Regions from separate parts of the Lysinibacillus sp. NPDC086135 genome, predicted to be linked through region 2. Evidence: riboswitches for the same ligand, from Rfam matches in the RefSeq annotation. Region 2 holds a riboswitch; the other holds the start of a gene.
What was found. Region 2 has a riboswitch for glycine ahead of gcvT (glycine cleavage system aminomethyltransferase GcvT). Riboswitches for the same ligand answer to the same signal wherever they lie in the genome.
Positions count from the first base shown of each region.

Region 1: it holds a riboswitch for glycine, as region 2 does, so the genes downstream of both, ACIPKN_RS12775 (amino acid permease) here and gcvT (glycine cleavage system aminomethyltransferase GcvT) in region 2, are expected to answer to the same signal.

Region 1 covers NZ_JBIVCA010000009.1:4,373-12,073, forward strand. Annotated here, with positions in the region: gene ACIPKN_RS12765 (hypothetical protein) at 1-2,040, shown strand, start outside; gene ACIPKN_RS12770 (glutaminase) at 2,948-3,916, shown strand; gene ACIPKN_RS12775 (amino acid permease) at 3,996-5,333, opposite strand; glycine riboswitch at 5,498-5,574, opposite strand; gene ACIPKN_RS12780 (rhodanese-like domain-containing protein) at 6,196-6,585, opposite strand; gene ACIPKN_RS12785 (lipoate--protein ligase family protein) at 7,103-7,701, shown strand, end outside.
Region 2 covers NZ_JBIVCA010000008.1:51,724-59,424, forward strand. Annotated here, with positions in the region: gene gcvPB (aminomethyl-transferring glycine dehydrogenase subunit GcvPB) at 1-1,329, opposite strand, end outside; gene gcvPA (aminomethyl-transferring glycine dehydrogenase subunit GcvPA) at 1,322-2,668, opposite strand; gene gcvT (glycine cleavage system aminomethyltransferase GcvT) at 2,694-3,797, opposite strand; glycine riboswitch at 4,080-4,172, opposite strand; gene ACIPKN_RS11990 (shikimate kinase) at 4,317-4,832, opposite strand; gene comGF (competence type IV pilus minor pilin ComGF) at 5,030-5,455, opposite strand; gene ACIPKN_RS12000 (hypothetical protein) at 5,448-5,765, opposite strand; gene comGD (competence type IV pilus minor pilin ComGD) at 5,758-6,198, opposite strand; gene comGC (competence type IV pilus major pilin ComGC) at 6,198-6,536, opposite strand; gene comGB (competence type IV pilus assembly protein ComGB) at 6,547-7,620, opposite strand; gene comGA (competence type IV pilus ATPase ComGA) at 7,598-7,701, opposite strand, start outside.

The DNA of each region.
Region 1 (7,701 bases), on a different contig from region 2:
GTATTAAAGAGAGCAGCTGCAGATGTTGAGTTAATTAGCAAGTTAAATGAGAAAGTAGATAAGGTAAAAGAGGTTAATGAAAAAGACCTACCAAAATATTTAAAAGAAATTGATGAGGCCTATGATAAGTTTGATTTATTACAACGTAGCTTAGATCTAAATGATGCGCTATACAATAGCATTAAAAACATTTTGAAAGATCCGGCAGATATCGAAGAATTTAAAGAAGTTAGAAGAATCAATCAGACAATTGTAGCATTATTAACATATGAAAATTCCTTTGCGAAGTATGTACCTACTAGCTTAGAATCTTTACAAGCGGCAGTTGAAACAATTGAAAAGGATAGAGCAAAATTATCTCAAAATTACCGAGCAACTGTTCAAAATCAAACAATTTTAAGTGATGCTAAAGCGGATATTAAAAAGATTGAACAATTTATTAAACTTTTCGATAAGCTGTCAGAAAAAGATTCACCTAGCAAACAGGTGACTACAGCAAAATCAATACGTACGTCTTATGAAAAGTTAACTTATAAACAACTTCAACTTGTACCAGCAAAATATATGCATACATTACTTCTAGCAGAAAACGCGGAAAACAATCAAATAGACAAATTAAATAGTGAGATCGACAGTTATGTAGGCGATGTGGTTGATAGTTACCCAATTGATCCGTCAGTAACTACTTGGCAAAGTCATGTTAATAATGTAAACCGTATTATCAATGAATATAAGGGCTTAACGAAAAATTCAGCGGCTAAAATTGTCGGATATGATAGCATTGTAACCTTGCAAAAAGATTTTAAAGCAGCTGAAAAAGTTGTTAAGGATATGGACGCCTATCAAAAACTTTCAGTAACGCCAGGTGTAGCTGAAAGTAAGTTAAAAACGAACTACACGAATGTATTGAACGCTTATAATAAGTTAACTAGTCTACAACAATCACTTGTTTATAATGCAAATGATTTTTTATTAAATACACCAACTATTACAGTTAATACAAATGGTAAGGAACCTGCTGATAAAGCTGCTGCATTGGCTTTAAAGGCTGATGTGGATAAGCTTGCTGATGTAACGAAATATACATTTGTACAATTTGAATCTGCTGTTAATGCAGCAACAACAAAATATAAAAACCTATCTTCCGCTGGACGAAAGTATGTAACAAACTATTATTTATTAACAGCGGCTAGTAAAGATCTTTCTGGTGTGAAATCATTCCATAAAAAAGTGCAAACCGCAAGAGAAGAAACGGATGCTACGAAACAAGCGAAAAAAATTCAAACAGTACAAACTGCTTATGCAAAACTACCTGCAAATCAACAGTTTCTTGCAAAACAGCAATATGAAGATTTGCTCAATAATCGTTTAGAAGATGGCAATGCACCAGATATCACTAAATTAAATAATGAAATTGCAAAAATTGTCTCAAATGATACGTATACAGTTTCAATGGAAAAAATTAATGAGCTTTCAAAGCAATATAATAAGCTAAGCTCTAGCGATAAAAAACGTATTACGAATGCTTCCATCTTAACAACGGCAGTTTCTGATGTAAAAAAAGTTGAATCATTTATGAAGACGTATGAAAAATCATTTAATAGTAACCCAACTACTGTCATCAAAGCTTTTGCTAAGCTTACATCAAAACAAATGAGTTTAGTAAGTCCAGAAATAAGACAATCTATTATTGATCAAGATAAAAATCAACAACAGTCTAATGAAATTGCTTTGAAATTAGTGGAATCCATTAATTCATTGCTTGTAAATGGTGAATATATTGATGACTTGGAGACGAAAGTAAAAGAAATTCGTACAGCATATGATGGTCTTAGTGCTTCCGAAAAAAGCGTCGTGAAAAACTATTCTAAGCTAACTCAGGCCGAGAGTGATTTGAAAAAGGTAGCAGAGGTTCATGCTCTTTACGTGCCAGCTACAAACGATAATGCAGCAGCTCGTAAAGCTTGGCAAACTGCATACGGTAAGCTCTCGAAGAAATTAGAAATTTTATATAAGAAGATGTATGCAAACGATTTATAAAAATAGTTTAAACCAAAACCCCGGATAAGAAATTTATTCGGGGTTTAAATGTGTGTACCTGGAATGAGGATGTTGATATAAATTAAAAGTTGGGTGATAAAACATCAAAGTGTTCCGATGAAGTTGGATGACATTATGTTAAAAAGTATATGTGGATAAGTGATTGGAGAGAGGAAAATGGTCAGGTAAAGCTTATATGGCGAAGGCTAGTATTTTCGATGATGTCGATTTCTATCTGTTATGACTTACACCTCTCTCGCAAACTATGCGGCTACTTTTAAGTTTACAGGGAAAAGTACACATGCAGCAGCTGCACCACATCTGGGAAGAAGTGTATGAGAAGCTGTTGAGTTAATGAATGGTAGGGTAAACTATTTACGTGAGCATATCATGCCAAAAGCGCGCGTGCATTATGCGGTACAACCATAGGAGGATCGTCTCCAAATGTCGTGCAACCATATGAAAAGGTGACAGAGCGCTTAAAAAACATCAAGTATAAAATTTATCAAAAATATAAGGCGCAATGACTGAAACATCGTTAGAAATCGCCTTTGTGAGGGCAGCGTCATATTTTATTCCAAATAAAACACTGTATGATGCGATGCAAAAACAAATACTTGATTGAGAAATGCAAACTTATGAAATAGACTGCTGTTGATTAAATTGAAATCCAGCACATATTGAAGAAGAAGGAACGTCTGAATGAGGAGACTTATGATTTGCTGATTCCAGAAGGCTAAGTATACAAAACTTTAAAAAGTATTTAAAAAGTTATACCAAATAGAGTCTTCGTAGGGTAAACTATGGAGACTCTGTTTTTGCCTATTATTAAGTTTTTTCTTAGTAAAGTGTATTTATTGAGTAGTTATGGCGTAAAAATGCCGTTTTTTTGAAAGGAGATCACAAAATGCCGACAGATCATATCAATCATCATAATCACCTTGCGGCAGAATGGGTGAAACAGTTTCGTCCTTATACGAAAGAGGGACAATGCGCAAGCTATATTCCCGCTTTAGCGGAAAAAGAGCCAAATCAATTAGCGATTTCGATTATCGGTACTAATAATGAGGAAATGAAAGCTGGAGACACAACTGAACTATTTACGCTGCAAAGTGTTTCAAAAGTCATTACATTTATATTAGCGTGTATGGAACGGGGATTACCTTATGTTTTAGAACGAGTAGATGTTGAACCTACAGGTGACACCTTCAATTCCATTATTCGACTAGAAAGCCATCAGCCTGGAAAACCTTTTAATCCAATGATTAATGCAGGAGCGATTACAGTATCCTCTATGCTTGACGGTAGTTCTCCACAAGAGAAGGTTTCGAAAATCCTTCAATTTTTAGAACAAATCGTTGGCAAGGAATTAAAGGTTAATGAAGAGGTCTATCAATCTGAGTGGCAAACTGCCAATCGAAACCGTTCATTAGCCTATTATTTAATGGATTCTGGCTTTTTAGACTGTCCTGTAGAAGAAGCATTAGAGGTTTATTTGAAACAATGTGCTATTGAAGTAAATGTTTCAGATTTAGCGATGATTGGTTTAGTCATTGCCAATGATGGTTATCATCCTTTATTAAAAACACAGCTATTTCCTAAACAAGTAGCAAAATTAGCGAAGGCGTTGATGGTTACTTGCGGGATGTATAATGCTTCTGGTAAATTTGCAGCATTTATCGGGTTACCTGCAAAAAGTGGTGTCTCTGGAGCAATTTTAGCGGCAGTGCCAAGTCACGCGGGCTTAGATTCACCTTTTCCTACTGGCTGTGGTATTGGCATTTACGGACCAGCAATTGATGACATCGGGAACAGTGTAGCTGGAGTGCATTTACTAAAGCATATTGCTACCGAGTGGAATATGAATATTTTTTAATCCATTCAAAAAGATGACTTCATAAATGGAGTCATCTTTTTTATGATGTTGATTATATTGTTAATTTGCAATGAAAAAATTACTTTCTTTTCATTTTATAAATAATCATTAGTAGAATAAACCAAATTGGTGTTAATAGTAATGCGGTACGTGTTGCCTCTGAAATGAACATGACTACTAATAAAAATGCAAAGAAGGCAAGTACTAAATAGTTCACGAACGGAGTAAAAGGTGCCTTGAAAATCGATGCTTCATGAAGTGCGCGATTTTTACGTTTATAAATGATATGAGAGATTAATATAATACTCCACACCCATATAAAGCAAATAGCACTAATCGTTGTCACAACACTAAAGGCATTTTCAGGCATTAATTTACTTAGTAATGCACCAGCGGAAACTACAATTGCAGAAACAACGAGTGCGTTACTTGGCACACTGTTTTTATTGAGCTTTGCAAACTTTGGCGAAGCTTGCTTGTTGTTTCCAAGATTAAAAAGCATGCGGCTAGTAGAAAATAAACCACTATTACCTGCTGAAGCAGCAGATGTAAGAACGACAAAATTAATAATACCTGCAGCAATTGGAATACCAGCTAGTGTAAATACTTGTACAAATGGGCTACTTGATGCAGACATTTCATACCAAGGATTAATGCATAAAATAACAAATAACGCTCCTACGTAGAATAATAAAATGCGTAATGGAATTTTATTAATGGCAGAAGGAATATTTTTTTTAGGGTTGGCCGTTTCTGCAGCAGAAACTCCTACTAATTCGACACCAACAAAGGCGAAAACAACCATTTGGAATGCCATTAGGAAACCGTATAGGCCGTTCGGGAATAAACCGCCATTTGTCCAAAGATTTTCAACTGTCACTGTGCCAGAGCTTGTTTGAAAGCCTGTAAATAACATGATTAGGCCAATAACAATCAGTGCCACAATGGTGATGACTTTTATAAGGGCAAACCAAAATTCTAGTTCGCCAAATAGTTTTACAGTTAACAAATTCAAAATTAGTAACAGTACTAAACACCCGATTGCAGGCACCCATTGAGGTATATCAAACCAATAATGTGTATAAACGCCGACTGCAATAATATCTGCCATAGCGGTCATGATCCAGCAGAACCAGTATGTCCAGCCAGTGATGTAACCTGCCAAAGGACCTATGTATTCGGATGCAAAATCGGTAAATGATGTATAGCCAGCATTCGATAATAATAATTCACCTAATGCCCGCATAACAAAAAATAAGGCGGTTCCGACAATGAGATAGGCAAAGATGATGGAAGGTCCCGCTAAAGCAATGGCTTTACCTGAACCTAAAAATAAACCAGTACCGATTGTTCCACCGATCGCTATGAGCTGCACATGGCGATTTTTTAATTCACGTTTTAATTGTTGTTGTTCCACGTTGATCCCCCTCAAAGATACGTAAAAACTATGACTGGAAAATAAAAAAGAGACTAGTAATGACACTAGTCTCGTAAACGACAGAATAACAAATACCGATTACGGATGTTGTATGTAAATACAGAAAAACATTCGTATGGTATAGCTTTCGTGTTGAAAGTTAATATTACTCCTCTGTCCTTTTGCCTGAGATAGTGAACCCTTCGGCGACGCAAAATGCGCTCTCTCCAGAACTGCTCCTGCTATAGTGTTATCCATAGCATTCATAGCTTATATTGTATGTCTGTATGACATTATTTTAAGATATTATAAATCCTATCAGTGCCTAGTTAATTATTCAAGGGTAAATTTCAAACATTTTCAGAAAAAAAGAAGAATGGAGTTCATCTAGGTAAATACTTTACGAAAAATAGTATTTTTAGACATACGTTAATTTAAGGATACTATTTAATTCGTAGTATAAAGTGGCGCATCTACGAAAATTATGAATGACATTTTATAAGTCGATTGGAGAGGAGACTAAAGCGACTTCTTGAGGATTAGCGGGTCATCGGACGCCCCTAGGAAAGGGCTGAGTCGGAACGAAAAAATCAACCACATGTTGATGATGGGAATGTGAATGTAATGAGTATATTACCTCACGTTGTTTTATCCTTTTCTGTAGAACTAACTTGTCAGACGTTAAACAATATATATAATATAGTAGAAACTCAGAATTTTTTGCAAAAAGAAACCATCTCATAGTCATCTGAGATGGTTTACATTTTGTTTAAAACAAAATTGATATAGGTAAATACAAATAAATTTACTTTGTTTCATGAGTAGATGTATTTATATTAGTCACTAATGTCTTATTGATTTGTTAATTTTGTTTTTTGGACTTTACTTTACCTGTCCAAGTACGGAAGCCGCCTTGAAGTTGGTAAATTTGGTTGTAGCCACGTTTTTTAAGAAATAGAGCAGCACGTGAGCTACGGCCTGTATTTTGACAGTATAAATATACTGGTAAATCTGGGCGAATTTCTTTGTGACGTTGACGTAGAGTAGTCGAAGGAACATTGCGTGCACCAAGGATGTGACCAGCATCAAATTCTTTTTGTTCACGTACGTCAATAAGCTGTGCTTTACGATAGCCTTCAATAAATTGTTCTTGTGTTAGGTTTGTTACGGCTTTTTTTAGTCGTAGGGCATTAATGCCGATATAAGCAATTACAACTACTAAAATAACACCGATTGTGATAAGTATGTTCAACAAAATTTCTTACCCCTTTCTATCTTCTTTATTATTATAAAAGATGCGCTAGCGATAGTCCAATGAGTTTGATAAAATAAATTACATTGTGGCTAGAATTAATCTATCTAAATTTCTGGATGTTATTAGTGGAATCATCCCACTACATTCATAGACTAGGGTGGACGATTACTTCAATAAAAAATAGAACTAAACGCAGAGTGTCAAAATTTTGAGAAGTATTGTTTTTTAATCATCACCTAGAGTAGGATGACATTTGTTAAAACGTATGCCATATTCAGGTTGATTGGAGTGAAGGCAGGGGGACTCCTTGAGGATCATAGCGTCACAGATGAGATCCTACAGCGAAGCGGATGTTTTCTGTGCTGAAGCGAAGCGACAGCAACAAATGTTTTAACTGTGCGAAAGCGAAGCGGCAGCAACAAAGCGACCAGCCGGAACGCCCACGTTATGGTGATGAGACTTATTTTTGTACACGTTGCTAATGTTCAATTAAATATTTGTAGGAGATGAAAATATGACAACTTGGTATTTTCTAAATTCAGGGAAATGTAGCCCTTCTTTTAATATGGCGTTAGATGAAGCATTACTTGATTGGCATAGTGAAGGTTTAATTCCACCAGTCATTCGTTTTTATGAGTGGGAGCCAGCAACACTTTCGATTGGCTATTTTCAGCAAGCAAACAGAGATATTAATCTAGAAGCGGTACGAGAACAAGGACTAGGCTTTGTTCGTCGTCCAACAGGTGGTAGAGCTGTTTTACATGAACATGAATTGACATATAGCGTCATTGTATCAGAAAGCTATCCAAATATGCCTGAAACAGTGACAGAGGCATATAGAGTGTTAAGTGAAGGTATATTGCAAGGTTTTCATAATCTAGGTATGGATGCTTATTTTAGTGTACCTGATACAGAAGAACAAAGAGCAGACTTAAAGAAACCAAAAAGCGCAGTTTGCTTTGATGCGCCAAGTTGGTATGAGCTTGTCGTGGAAGGTAAAAAAGTAGCTGGTAGTGCACAAACACGTCAAAAAGGTGTTATTTTACAGCATGGAGCTATTTTACTTGATTTAGATCAAGAAAAATTATTGTCTGTCTTCAATTTTTCAAGTGA
Region 2 (7,701 bases):
ATCGCAGAATGCATCTAATGTTTCTTTTGATTCTGTTTCTGTTGGCTCGATCATTAACGCCTCTTCCACATTTAACGGGAAGTAAGTTGTTGGCGGATGGTAGCCAAAGTCTAACAGACGTTTTGCGATATCTAAAGTACGAACGCCAAGTTTCTTTTGACGACGACCTGATAATACAAATTCATGTTTACAATGACGGTTATATGGTAGATCGTAGAATGGCTCTAAGCGACGCATCATGTAGTTTGCGTTTAGTACAGCGTATTCTGTTACAGCTTTTAAGCCATCTGGACCCATTGTACGGATATAAGTGTATGCGCGTACGTTGATACCAAAGTTACCGTAGTAAGGTTTAACACGACCGATTGATTGTGGACGGTCGTAATCGAAGTGATATGTTCCTTCCGCTGTTCTTACTAAAACTGGTTTTGGAAGGAATGGAATTAAATCTGCTTTTACACCTACTGGACCTGAACCTGGGCCACCGCCACCGTGAGGACCTGTAAATGTTTTGTGTAAATTTAAGTGTACGCAGTCGAAGCCCATATCACCAGGACGTGCTTTACTCATAACTGCGTTTAAGTTTGCACCGTCATAGTATACTTTACCGCCAACAGAGTGGATCAGTTCTGCCATTTCGATAATGTTTTCTTCAAATAGACCAAGTGTATTTGGATTTGTTAGCATTAATGCAGCTGTATCAGAACCAACTACTTTGCGTAAATCTTCAATATCTACTAAACCATTTTCATCTGATTTAACAGTGATAGTTTCAAAGCCTGCAACAGTTGCCGATGCTGGATTTGTACCGTGAGCAGAGTCAGGAACGATAACTTTATTACGATGACCTTCATCGTTTGCTTCATGGAAGGCACGGATCATCATTAATGCTGTCCATTCACCATGTGCACCCGCCGCTGGTTGTAATGTCACTTCATCCATACCTGTAATTTCAACTAATGAGGTTTGTAGATCGTAAAGAAGCTCCATCGCACCTTGAACTGTTGACTCATCCTGTAATGGGTGAACATTTGCAAAACCAGAAATTCGGGCAACTGCCTCGTTAATTTTAGGATTATATTTCATCGTACAAGAACCAAGAGGGTAGAAGCCAGAGTCCACACCGTGGTTTCGACGAGAAAGTGCTGTATAGTGACGCATAATATCAAGCTCAGATACTTCTGGTAATTCCGCTGCTTCTGCGCGTACTAAGTTTGCTGGCAGTAAATCTGCGAGATCAGCCTCTGGTACATCAAGTGCTTCTAAGCTGTAACCTACGCGACCTTCTTTGGAAATTTCAAAAATGAGTGATTGATTTTCGTTATGCATTAAGAGCCCCCATTTCCGCAACAAGTGCATCAATTTCTTCTTTCGTGCGTAATTCTGTTATAGCGATTAGCACGTGATTTTTAAGAGAGTCATATGTTTGACCTAAAGGATAACCACCGATGATACCTTTTTCAATTAAGCCTTTATTAATTTCTTTCACACATTTATTTGTCTTTACAACGATTTCGTTAAAGTGTGCACCTTGGAATGCTACTGTGAAGCCTGCAGCTTCAAAGGCATTTTTAGCATAGCGAGTTTTCGCAATATTTTGCATAGCCATTTCACGAACACCTTGCTTGCCAAGAGCAGTCATTGCTACAGAAGCGGCAAGTGCAAGAAGCGCTTGGTTCGAACAAATATTAGATGTTGCTTTATCACGACGAATATGTTGTTCACGTGCTTGTAATGTTAAAACATAACCACGACGTCCTTCACCGTCTACTGTTTCACCAACAAGACGACCTGGAACTTTACGCATTAGCTTCGTTGTTACTGCAAAGAAACCACAGTGTGGACCACCGAATGCTTCAGAAATACCGAAGACCTGTGCGTCCCCTACACAAATATCAGCCCCTAGTTTACCAGGTGGTGTTAAAATTCCTAGTGCAAGTGGGTTTGAAGATACAACAAATAAACTTTTTGCCTCATGTGCAATATCGCCAATTACTTGTAAGTCCTCTATTTGACCAAAGAAGTTTGGATATTGTGCAATAACAGCTGCCGTATTGTCATCCATTAATTCCTTTAAAGCTTCTACATCTGTCACACCATCTTTTTGTGGAACAGTAACAATTTCAATAGATTGACCGTATGCATATGTAGCAACGACATCACGATACTCAGGGTGAACCGTTTCCGATACTAAAATTTTCTTACGGCGTGTATGTCCAGCTGCAAGCATACCTGCTTCCGCTAATGCTGTTCCTCCATCGTACATAGAAGAGTTTGCAAGATCCATACCTGTAAGCTCTGCAATCATCGTTTGGAATTCGAAAATTGCTTGTAATTCCCCTTGTGAAATTTCAGGTTGATATGGAGTATACGCTGTGTAAAACTCTGAACGAGAAATAACATGATCCACGATAACCGGTTTGTAGTGGTTGTATACGCCAGCACCTAAAAACGATACGTTAGCATTTGTATCTTTATTTTTCGCAGCCATTGCCGTTAATTCTTTTAATAAAGCTGATTCAGATTTCGCTTCTTTAATATCATATAGGCCTTTAAAACGTACTTTTTCTGGAATATCCCCAAATAACTCATCAACTGAGGATACACCGATTACGTCTAACATTTCTTGTTTATCTTGCTCCGTCATTGGTAAATAACGATGTTTCATAAATGTAGGTCCCTCTTTTCAACTTTTATTTTGAACGCTTGTAAAACGGTGTTTCAACTGTTACTACTTTTAAGTGCTTACCACGAATTTCGATTTCCAATTCAGTTCCGATAGTTGCGAATTGGCTGTCAATTAATGCGTGACCAACATTACGTTTAGAGGAAGGAAGCTGTGTACCTGTTGTCACTTCACCGATTTCCTGACCATCCTTAAACACTTTGTAGCCATGACGAGGAATTCCTTTATCAATCATTTCAATGCCAACAATTTTACGTGACAGCCCATTTTCTTTTTGTGCCGCTAATGCATCATGACCATTAAAGCCCTCTTTATTTAACTTCACAGCAAAACCAATACCAGCCTCAAGAGGTGAAATTGTTGCTGATAGCTCTTGACCGTATAATGGAAGACCTGCTTCGAAACGAAGTGTATCACGGCATCCTAGACCTGCTGGGATAACGCCTTTGTCTTTTCCAGCCTCTAAAATTTCGTTCCATAAAGCTTTAATATCTTCTGGAGAGCCGTATAATTCAAAACCATCTTCCCCCGTGTAACCACTACGGGATACTAATGCTTTATGACCAGCAACTTCAACATCTGCTTGGAAACGGAAGTATTTAATCGTTTTTAAATCAGTGTCTGTTAATGTTTGAAGAACTTCTTCTGCTAATGGACCTTGAAGGGCAATTTGTGCATAAGCATCTGATTGATTGTCGATCGTTACATCATATTGATGTTGGTTTTCCATCATCCAATCATAATCTTTTCCAATATTTGCCGCATTTACGCACAATAAATAATGATTGTCTGCTAATTTATACGTTAATAAATCATCAACAACGCCACCATCTTCATAGCACATTGCATTATATTGCGCTTGACCTACTGCAATTTTTGAAATATCATTTGTCAAAAGATTTTGTAAAAAATCTAGTGAATTAGGTCCAGTTACTAAAATTTCACCCATATGTGATACATCAAATAAGCCAGCACGATTACGAACTGCATCATGCTCTTCTTTAATAGAAGAGAATTGTACTGGTAATTCCCATCCGCCAAAGTCGATTGTTTTACCACCATACTTTGCATATTCTTCAAATAGAGGTGTACGCTTTAATTCATTCGTCATTATTTTTGCCCCCTTAAATGGTAGTTACATTTTTTACTGGTAGTAGTTCGTCTGCTTTTTATAAGTGCAATCATGCTTCCCCTGTTTGTTCATTCAATTAAGGAATAGAAACTAACAACATTAGGCAAAACATTTAGACATAAAAAAAGACAGACGAACCCCTTTTCGGGATTCTCTGTCCTTAAACCTGAAAGTTACACCAGACTGGCTCGCATACCTACAATGCCAAACAGCCGGCTTTCCCCTTTGGTGGCTGTAGTACTACAGCTCTCTCCAGAGTTGCGTCTTGTACGAGTCCTTTTACCTGAGAGATTCATAACATTTTGTTATTTGCTCCTTCGGTGACGTCTACACGTGCTCTCCCCGCACAATCATCCGCCCAAGATTCATCTTGGTACTATTTAGTATTCAATGAACATTTAGTTACTTATTTGTCTATATCCTAACATTAATTGCATTGAAAAGGCAATCATTTTTTAATTTATATCAAAACACGAACGTTTGATTCATTTATTTTAATCAACGTTCGCCTTTTAACCTTTTAACTTGGAATACTAAATACTCAAGAATTTGGCGGAGTGTTCTGCCCTCTGTTAACACTTGTATATGTCCAGTTTCACGATAGAATCTTCTTCTGTAATGATACAGCTTCTCTAGCTCCTCTTTCGTTGAACTCTGTACAATTGGTCTGTTCGGATCATGCTGTATTCGTTTGTATATATCTTCGAATGTCGCATCTAAAAAAAACACGAGCCCACTGCGTCTCATTATTTTTCGATTTTCAGCATTGATTGCAACTCCACCACCTGTTGAAATAATACAAGCTTCGTCTCGGAAATTTTTCAAAAATTCTGTTTCTATTTCTCGAAAACGTACTTCTCCATATTTTTCAAATATCTGTGGAATTGTCATTCCCTGCTGCCGAACGATCTCATGATCCATATCATAATAAGGCATCTTTAACAAATAGCTTAAACGTCTTCCTAACGCACTTTTGCCGGAGCCCATAAAACCAACTAAATATATTTTTCGCATTCGAATCACCTTCTTATAACTACGATTCTACACTGTCTGACAAAATTTGTCCTAATAAATTTATCGTAGCTCGAATATTCAGCTTTTCTAGGTCATTATATGTTCGAAACTGAATCTCATAAGACATACAATACGTAAGAACAAAAGTAGTTACAAAAAATAATAATGCAATTGCGATTAAAAATATAGCCCCTCTGTCACTTTTCAATAACTGGAACATAGAAAGTTCGCTCCTTTTTGATACCACTTGGAAGTTCTACAGCTACTGTTAACATATTTTTTTCAAATTGGAACTGACATTTGTTAATATCAATTAGCATTGGTACATGACCACCATTTACTTGTTCACGAATTAAATTGCTATAACAATCAATATTATGAATAGTATCTCCTTTCTGGAAGGTTATTCTCTTTTGGTCTTGTCGAATCGTAAATGAAGAAATATCATTTAAATACATATTCAAATCATAAACAAAAACCTCCCACTTCGATTGTTCATCAGATAGTACTGTTGTTTTCATTTCTACAAACCAAAGCATAATGAACACAACAAGGTGTGCAATAAGCACAAAAACAACTAATTGAAATAAGGCTTCTAATAATGTATAGCCACGTTCATTCATCGACTTCACCTGTCAGTTGTATACATTTTTTACGTAATTCCCGTGTATTTTGAAAACTTACACAAATTCCCTGTCCATTCATAGACCATTGGAAATCTACATTTTCAACGGTATTAGTGCCTTCAGTTTGCTGTAAATAGCGATAACGCTTTAAGCCTTCATAGGCGGTTTCAGCTGCGATAACTTCTAACTTCTTGTTATAAAGAGTCGACTTCATCATGTAGCTGATCGGTATTAATGTCGTGCATAATAACATAACAATGACTATTGATAAAATCGTTTCTACAAATGAATAGCCAGATTCATTCAACTCTCGATCTCCCTCGTCCTAACGTAATCACAACCTTTTTAGTACCCTGAGGCGTTTTAAAATAAACAGTCCCTGGGGTCATGACGTTTCCATTGTAATTGTATATAATCGTGTTAATTGAACCTGAAGAAAGTACGACCTCAACCCCTTTTGGAAAAGGTCGTTCAAATAATTCTGTATAAAAATCCTTTTTAATGATATATCTTTTTGATGAGCTCTCAAATTTTATCGAAATGTATTCTCTTTTGTGCATACTATACGTTTGTATATATTGTATATCTAATTGAATTTGTGTGAAAAATCGCTCAATCTCTCTAGTTTCCTCTGCTTTAACCGAGTACTTTATGACAATCGCCGATAAACACATAACGATAAACAATACAATGAGCATTTCAACAAATGTAACACCACGCTCACTTTTTATAGTATCCATCAGTTACCAGAGCCATTATTAGAAGAAATCTTCGCCAATCGTACCTCTCCATCATTAGTGATCATTATCTCTTCTTTATTAGGACAGGTCGTTTCATCCTTCTTTAAATAGCCTTTTTCTACCAGATCTTCAATTGTTGGATAAGCCATAAAATCTACGCGATACGCCTCTACCTGGCCTTGCACCATAGAGATATACGCTTTACAGCCCTTCTCATCGACGGTGGCAAAATGTTTCGTAACATTAGGGATTGTTATTAAAATTAATATCGAAATAATTAGCAAAACGATGAGCATTTCAATCAACGTAAATCCAGCTTGCTGCTTTATCCGTTTCATTATTATCCTCCTATACTAGTTCAATCATATGATATATTGGTAATAATAAACTTACATATGCAGCAACTATGCACATTGCAATAATGATAAAGAAGGTAGGTTGCACAAACGCAAGGATTTTATGCAATAGTTGCTCTTGCTTTTCTGTCAATAATTCGCTGTACAGTACTAGCTCTTTTCCTAGATAGCCACTTTGCTCTCCATGTTCAACAAATGTTGAGAAATCCATCTGCCAAACCGTCATCAAATGAACAGCTTGTGTCAGCGTATCACCAAAAACAACACGCTCCTTTATACATCGTGCCAGATATTGTAGAAACGGTTGAAGTTGCTGTTGTTCTAAAATTTGTAGACTTGCCTGTAAAGAAAAACCACTTTGGAGTAGACTTCCTAAATAAGCAGCAAATTGTCTCGTCAAAGACATTCGTATATATATCCGAATCAATGGCGTTTTCAGGATAATATTTAGCCGGTGAGCAATCGGACGGCGTTTGAGATAAAGGTGAAAAAAGAAAATACTACAAATCACTGCTATTCCTACGACAATTAAAGCATCAGGAAAATGCAATAATACTTTTGACAAAGCAATGCTTGTCTCCTCTGTACCAGTAGTTCGACTTGTCACCATTTTTTCTATATTAGGAAAGAAGATGGTGCGAAACACTAAAAACAACAGCATCAAAAATATAATGAGCACTACTGGATATAAGAGTAGCTTCATTAATTTTTTCTTCGTCGATTCACTTAAAGCCATTTGCTTTGCCACACCTTTTAAGGTCTCAATCATATGTCCATTGTTTTCGGCAACTGTAATAGCTACTAAATGCTGCTTTGGAATTTGCAACGCTTCAAAAACTCCTAAAACACCGGCACCCTGCCTTAGTTTTTCATTGACTAGCTTTTGTATTTCTTCATGCGCTTCAATATGATGGGGTAATAGAATAGATATAGCTTGTGGGAATAAATAACCTTCCTGCATTAACACGCTTAATCGGCTAAAAAAATGAGCTTGCTCCCTTACTCGCCATTTTGTCGCCTTTTTGTAATCTAATCGAATTCCTTCAAAAAACTTTTGTATTCGCATAGATTTGATTCTCCATCAGTTCTTTTTGCCCTGTAAGCGTTAAATCATGCGGTAACTCAAAGCTAGTTTTTTGCATAATTG